Regions from separate parts of the Marinococcus halophilus genome, predicted to be linked through region 3. Evidence: riboswitches for the same ligand, from Rfam matches in the RefSeq annotation. Region 3 holds a riboswitch; each other region holds the start of a gene.
The links. Region 3 has a riboswitch for thiamine pyrophosphate ahead of B5066_RS00600 (LuxE/PaaK family acyltransferase). Riboswitches for the same ligand answer to the same signal wherever they lie in the genome.
Positions count from the first base shown of each region.

Region 1: it holds a riboswitch for thiamine pyrophosphate, as region 3 does, so the genes downstream of both, thiD (bifunctional hydroxymethylpyrimidine kinase/phosphomethylpyrimidine kinase) here and B5066_RS00600 (LuxE/PaaK family acyltransferase) in region 3, are expected to answer to the same signal.
Region 2: it holds a riboswitch for thiamine pyrophosphate, as region 3 does, so the genes downstream of both, B5066_RS05635 (thiamine phosphate synthase) here and B5066_RS00600 (LuxE/PaaK family acyltransferase) in region 3, are expected to answer to the same signal.

Region 1 covers NZ_FVZD01000005.1:669,766-672,032, forward strand. Annotated here, with positions in the region: gene B5066_RS05705 (efflux RND transporter permease subunit) at 1-780, shown strand, start outside; TPP riboswitch at 822-921, shown strand; gene thiD (bifunctional hydroxymethylpyrimidine kinase/phosphomethylpyrimidine kinase) at 1,018-1,830, shown strand; gene thiM (hydroxyethylthiazole kinase) at 1,847-2,267, shown strand, end outside.
Region 2 covers NZ_FVZD01000005.1:653,137-655,403, reverse strand. Annotated here, with positions in the region: gene thiO (glycine oxidase ThiO) at 1-305, opposite strand, end outside; gene B5066_RS05635 (thiamine phosphate synthase) at 295-906, opposite strand; TPP riboswitch at 949-1,051, opposite strand; TPP riboswitch at 1,108-1,207, opposite strand; gene B5066_RS05630 (AEC family transporter) at 1,261-2,160, opposite strand; gene B5066_RS05625 (potassium/proton antiporter) at 2,218-2,267, opposite strand, start outside.
Region 3 covers NZ_FVZD01000003.1:81,691-83,957, forward strand. Annotated here, with positions in the region: gene bioB (biotin synthase BioB) at 1-507, shown strand, start outside; TPP riboswitch at 943-1,047, shown strand; gene B5066_RS00600 (LuxE/PaaK family acyltransferase) at 1,146-2,255, shown strand; gene B5066_RS00605 (acyl-CoA reductase) at 2,252-2,267, shown strand, end outside.

The sequences.
Region 1 (2,267 bases), on a different contig from region 3:
TTCATTTATCTCGTGATGGCCGGTCAGTTTGAGTCATTTAAATATCCATTTGTGGTAATGTTCAGCGTACCACTGGTTGTCATCGGGGTAATGCTTGGCCTGTTTGCCACTCAGACACCGCTAAGTATTACCGTGTTCATCGGTTTGATTGTGCTTGCAGGTATCGTTGTAAACAACGCTATCGTGCTCGTGGATTATACGAATCAACTCGTGGAACGGGGCATGCCGGTAAGAGAGGCAGTAATTGAATCCGTGAAAAAACGGTCACGCCCAATCTTAATGACGGCCTTTACGACGATTCTTGGTGTGCTTCCGCTTGCCCTTGGATTTGGAGAAGGTTCGGAAATCCAACAGCCGATGGGTATTGCGGTCATCGGTGGTTTGATCAGCAGTACATTCCTTACTCTCTTTATCATTCCGACGATTTATACGCTGTTTACAAAAGAAACTCGAAGTATGAATAAGAAATTCGCCATGCCGGACGGAGGTTATATGTACGGCTGGGAAGTAGAAGAACGGCGTAAGGAACGGGAGAAGAAAGAGCAGGAAGAGCGAGAAGCTGAAAAACAACATGCCGAAGAAGAACCACCAAAGGATGAAAATACAGAAGATAGCCGGGAACCGGAGAAAGTAGAAGATAAAAAGCGTGAGGATTTGTCGCGGGATGAAATTCTTCATCTTCTCGAACGTATTGTCGGTAACTCGGATAAACAGGAACGAAGCCGTTCCTCCAATGATCAGGACCACAACAAAAATACCAGCGATGATGAAAAAAATTGACATTAGGACTAGGTGTCACGTACGATTAAGAAAAATAGTAAGGAATCCGCTAGGGGCGCTTGCGCTGAGACAAGAACGATTCTTGGTCCCTTTGAACCTGATCTGGGTAGTACCAGCGTAGGGAAGTGGAGCTTCGTTTTATACTACACGTACGTATATGCCAAAGCTCACTCCCTCTTCAAGGGAGTGAGCTTTTTTTGAACCTGGGCAGGATTCCTGTAAAGGAGGATGTAACGTATGCCACAAGTACCGAAAGTATTAACAATTGCCGGCACAGACCCTACCGGCGGGGCTGGCATTCAGGCTGATCTGAAAACATTCCAGGAGTGCGAGGCTTATGGGATGTCTGCTATAACGAGCGTACTTGCACAGAATACGACCGGCGTTCAGCAGGTGGAACACATGAGCCTTGAGCTGCTTCAGGCCCAGCTGGATTCCGTATTTGATGACATCATGCCGGACGCGATCAAAACCGGTATGATTGCAACACCGGCAATGATTCGGACCACGGTGAATATGCTGAAAAAACACGAACTGCCGGTGGTCATCGACCCCGTGATGGTTGCCACAAGCGGAGACTCCCTGGCTGAGGAAGAAACACTCGAAGTGATGAAGCGTGAATTCCTCCCTACGGCGGCGGTCGTTACGCCGAATATGGCGGAAGCAGCAAATCTGACAGATCTTCCGGTGCACACCCTTGAAGACATGGAAGCAGCAGCAAAGAAAATCGTCGATGAGTTAGGGGCCCGGGCAGCACTTGTTAAAGGCGGCCATATGAAAGAAGACGCGGTCGATATTTTGTATGTTGATGGAGATATTCATTATTTTCGCTCCCCCCGGACGGATACGAAGCACACGCACGGGACCGGCTGTACTTTATCAGCCGCGATTGCAGCGAAGCTTGCAAGAGGCAAGTCTATTTATTTAGCCGTGCAGGAAAGCAAAGAATATATTACAAATGCAATTTCGAATTCCCTTGAAATCGGTAAAGGCAACGGCCCCGTTAATCACTGGGGCGCGCGTGTGCCACTCGATCAACTATTAAAATAAAAAGTGAGGGATTGGCATGAAAGCAAAAGAAGTTATACAACTGCTCGAGGAAGTAAGGAAAACGCGCCCGCTGATTCATAATATTACGAACACGGTAGTAACCAATTTCACTGCAAACGGGCTGCTCTCCATGGGAGTCTCCCCGGTAATGGCAAATGCACCGGAGGAAGCAGCAGAAATGGCCAAGGCGGCGAATGCCCTCGTGATCAATATTGGCACACTGAACCGTGAACAGGTGAAGGCAATGCGGATGGCCGGCATAGCGGCAAATGAAAAAGGCATTCCCGTTGTTCTGGACCCAGTAGGAGCAGGAGCTACTGCTTACCGAACAGAAACGGCACTTGCTCTTCTCGAAGAACTGGATGTGGCACTGATCCGGGCTAATGCGGGAGAAATGGCTGCATTGCTTGGTGAAAGTGGAACTGTCCAGGGTGTGG
Region 2 (2,267 bases), on a different contig from region 3:
TTGTTCCATACCGGCTTCAGCATGCCATTATTTACGTAAGAAACGTCCATTCCACTGAGCGCTTCCACCTCCGGGACCAGTTCAGCAAACATAGCCCTGCTTTCGAGCGCAAATTCCTGAAAAAGATCTGAACCCTCCCACTCGGACTGCGCCCCAAGCATTCCGGCAGCCGCTTTCGAAGCACCGGCAGCTATGGAAGCTTTTTCGATTATCATAACGCGGCGGCCGCGTCTGCTTAACTGGTATGCAAGGGAACATCCCTGGACCCCCGCCCCAATAATAAGAACTTCAGTATCAACTTTCATTACTATCACTCCTTACCCTGGCCCGAAGCTGCTCTGCTGCCTCCCCGGGACGATCTCTTTCGTACAAAGCTGCGATGGCCGCTATCCCGGAGGCTCCGTTTTCTATGCACTCCTCCGCGTTTTCAGAAGTGATGCCCCCAATAGCAATTACGGGAATACGAACGCTTGTTACGGCTGCTTTCAGCGCCCCGAGCCCGCGCGGAGCCTTTCCGGGCTTGCTGCCTGAAGCAAAAACATGGCCAAAATAAAGCCAGGATGCTTCCTGTCGCTCACTTCTTTTCGCTGCCTCTGCGGAGTGCACAGACTGGCCCCAGCGCCCGTCAGCCGGGAAGTCTGTACGGCGCTCGGGCAGATGAGCGCCGGCCAGCTGATAAGCAGCAGCAAGCTCCGGCTCGTCATTTATTATAAGCTTCCCGGGACTTACTCCTTCTTCCAACGCCAGCTTCACAGCTGTTTCTTTTTCCTGCTTCGTCCACTCCGGTGCCCGTATATGCACATAATCAACGACGTCTGCCAGCTCCCTCGTCTTCCCCCACCACTCAGCCACCGGGATATCCGGCGGCGACACTGCGTGAATGCATGGCTTCGTCTTTTTATCCATAAAAAAGCCTCCTTCCAGAAGGAAGGAGGCTGCCTGTTAAAAGGTTCAACATGGCTGCTTCCCTCCGCTGGCTCTCCAGATCAGGTTCAAAGGGTTCCGGATCTTTCTCCGGTCTCAGCCTCAGCAGGCACCCCCAGCAAATATATATTTCCCCACAAAAAACCCCGCTTTCGTTAGAAAGCGGGGGGAGATAGTCGTATCAGCATCTCTTCCCCACTTCCCTCCGCTGGTATAATCCAGATCAGGTTCAAAGGGATCAGCTTTACGCCGTCTCAGCCAACAGGCACCCCTAGTGGTTCGATATTACTTATATCATAACGCGCTGCTTCGCTGCCGTCAATTTATCCCCAATCTTTAAACCTGAAAAATCGACAGTACTACCCATAAAGAAGGGACGCTTAAAATAGTCGTTACCAGCGTAATACCTGAAACGAGCTGGGGGTTGGAATCAAACTGTACCGAAATCATCGCCATAGTTGCTGCACTCGGCATCGCTGTAGAAACAACAAGCACAGTAGTAAGCGTGTCATTAGTCTGAAGCAATAACGCAATCAAATAAGCAAGCGCCGGAGCGAATACGAGTCGTAAAAACGTTCCAGCGCTCACGAGCTTCCAATCCATGCTTTTTACAGATATACGTGCAAGCTGCATACCCAGAATAATCATAACCACCGGAATCGCTGCACTGGCAAGCATATCAAGGGCTTCATAGTAGGTCGCCCCGATCGGTATCCCGGTCAGCTGAAAAAGGACGCCTGCGAGCAGGGCGTAAAATACCGGCATCCGCAGTACTGTGCGAAACGCATCGGCCGCATCCATATTGGCGCTGTTTGCAATATAGACGCCGACAGTGTTCATCAGCATCGTCTGGATGACCATAAAAACAATCGAATAGGCAAAGGCTGTATCACCGAAAGCAAAAGAAATCAAGGGAGCACCGTAATTGCCCGCATTCATAAATACGGTGGAAAGCATCATGCCGGTTTCATTTGCTTTTGGCCATTTGCGCAAGTAAGCCGCCAGTTTGATCACGCCGGTCATTACCGCTAAAAACACCACGGAAAACAGAGCCATCGACAGCATGTCGCTGTTCAATTCCCTTTCATAAAACGTCCGGAAAACAAGCGCGGGCGTTAATACATAGAGAGCGACAGCTGACACCGGCCGAATGTCCACTGCCTGCCTTTTCTGCAGCAAATAGCCAATCGTAAATATTAAAATGATTGGGACCAATACATTGATCAGCACACCCATGCAGAGCCCTTCCTTCTTTCTTTAAATTTAATACACTTTAACGCCGGCCCTTTTCTGTCAGTAATCGTGCCGGAGCATCTGCTTTAAAACACGCTTCTCTTTACGTG
Region 3 (2,267 bases):
AACTCCTCGGAGCGTTTTCACGATAACATTGTTACCACGCATACATACGAAGACCGGACGGGAACGGTGAATGAAGCCATCCAGGCAGGCATGTCCCCCTGTTCCGGATTGATCGCCGGAATGGGTGAAAGCCATGAGGATATTATCGATGTATTGTATGCCTTAAAAGAGATTGATGCTGATTCCGTTCCGGTGAATTTCCTTCATGCGATTGAGGGTACCGCTTTTGAACACCAGCCAGGACTCCGGCCGGAAGAATGTCTTCGTATTTTAGCGCTTGCCCGAATGATTCTTCCTTCGAAAGAAATCCGGGCAGCCGGCGGGCGCGAAGAGAATTTAAAAAGCATGCAGCCGCTTGCGTTATATGCCGTGAATTCGATTTTCCTGGGAGATTATTTAACTACGCCGGGCCAGGCGTGGAGAAAAGACCTTCAAATGGTTGAAGATGCCGGGTTTGAAATCGAAGATAACGCATTCACTCGGAGTGCTGAAATGTATTCCCAATGAGCATATAGCTGGTCTCCTGCTCTATTGTTGCAAAGGAACTGCTCCCTCTTTCTTCTGTTTAGAGCTGAAAGTAAACTGTTAAGGCTTGTCGTGCTGCAAGGGAAAAACTAGCAAAGGGCTATTTCGACAAAAAGCGAATATCAAGCGCGAAACCATTGTTCTTCCATAAAAGACGAATGCTTTAACTATTTATCGGTAGTTTCGGAGAGATTCGAGAGTTTTTCCACCATGAGGGCTTTATATTATTGGTAGGTTTTCACCCCCATTTAACGGTACGGTAAGGGTAATAAGGTTCTTGGGGTGTTTAGGGTTCATCAGGCAGTATTTGAAGAAATTATTTATAAGATACTGCGATTTTTAAAGTATATTATAATGTCCCAGGAAAATTGACAATGTATATCTGCATGTTAAGATAAGTGAAAGTTTAATCACATATTGTTCCACTAGGGGAGCCATCTGACGGCTGAGAAAAAAGATCCTTTTAAACCCTTGGAACCTGATCTGCGTACAAGCAGCGGAGGGAAGTGGAGTTGTTCAGAGGCATACGTGTATGTTTATCCGACGACCACTCTCAAGATTCGAGGGTGGTCTTTTTGTGGTTTCAAGCATTATTGGTGCGATAAAAGGAGGCGTTGATCATGGCATTGACCTATAACGAGCTCAAACGAAACATCGAACACTTGATTCACCAAGAAAGTTTTTCTAATGAAGCATTTACCATAGCTGCAAAAGAGCTGTTTTCGTTTCAATATCAACACAATCAAGCTTATCGGACATTTTGTCGTAAGCGTCATTTTCACCCTAAATCGATCGAACATTTCAAAGAGATCCCCCCTGTACCGATCCAGGCGTTTAAGGAAGCAGCATTAACCTGTTCCACCGAAAACGAAATAGAAAGAGTTTTCATGACGAGTGGGACTACTAACCCTCATAAGCGCGGGAAAAATGCTCATAGAGATCTCGATATTTATGATTTGTCTTCGAAGAAATACTTTAAAGAAACCATGATGCCGGATGAGCATCAAATGAAAATGATTGTCTTGTTTCCTTCAGAAAAAGAATGGCCGAATTCATCACTTGCTCATTATCTTCAAATTATTAAAGAAGCATTTGGAAATACACAAAGCGAGCATGTGGTATGGGAAGGAAAATTCGATCATAAAAGGTTACTTTGCTTGCTGCAAGAGGCAGAAACGAAAAATGAACCCGTTTTTGTTCTTGGAGCGACTACTTACTTTCTGTCCTTTTTAGAGCGGTGTAACGCAAGCCACCTTTCCTTTCATCTTCCAAAGGGCAGTCGAATCATGGACACAGGAGGAATGAAAAGCTCGCCGAATAGGATGGATATTTCGGATGTTAAACAGCAGCTAAGTCAATTATTTGGTCTTTCACCAGAGGTTTGCGGGAACATGTACGGAATGACAGAATTAAGCTCCCAGATTTACGACCCATTGTTCGACGCTAAAGGTAAAAAGGGATGGAAAAAGACTCCACCCTGGCTAAAAACCATTGTGGTAGATCCAGAAACAAAGATTGAAAAACGAAAAGGAGAGCCAGGGGTTATTGTTCATTATGACCTTGCCAACATTAATTCTGTCATGGCTATCATGACCGAAGATACAGGGATCAAGGGAGAAAATGAGCACAGCTTTTATTTTTTGGGTAGAGTCGAAGGAGCAGAAGCTAAAGGCTGTTCGCTAGCTATTGAAGAATTTTTAACAGCTTATCAAGGAGACTTTCACTCATGAGTGTGCTATATA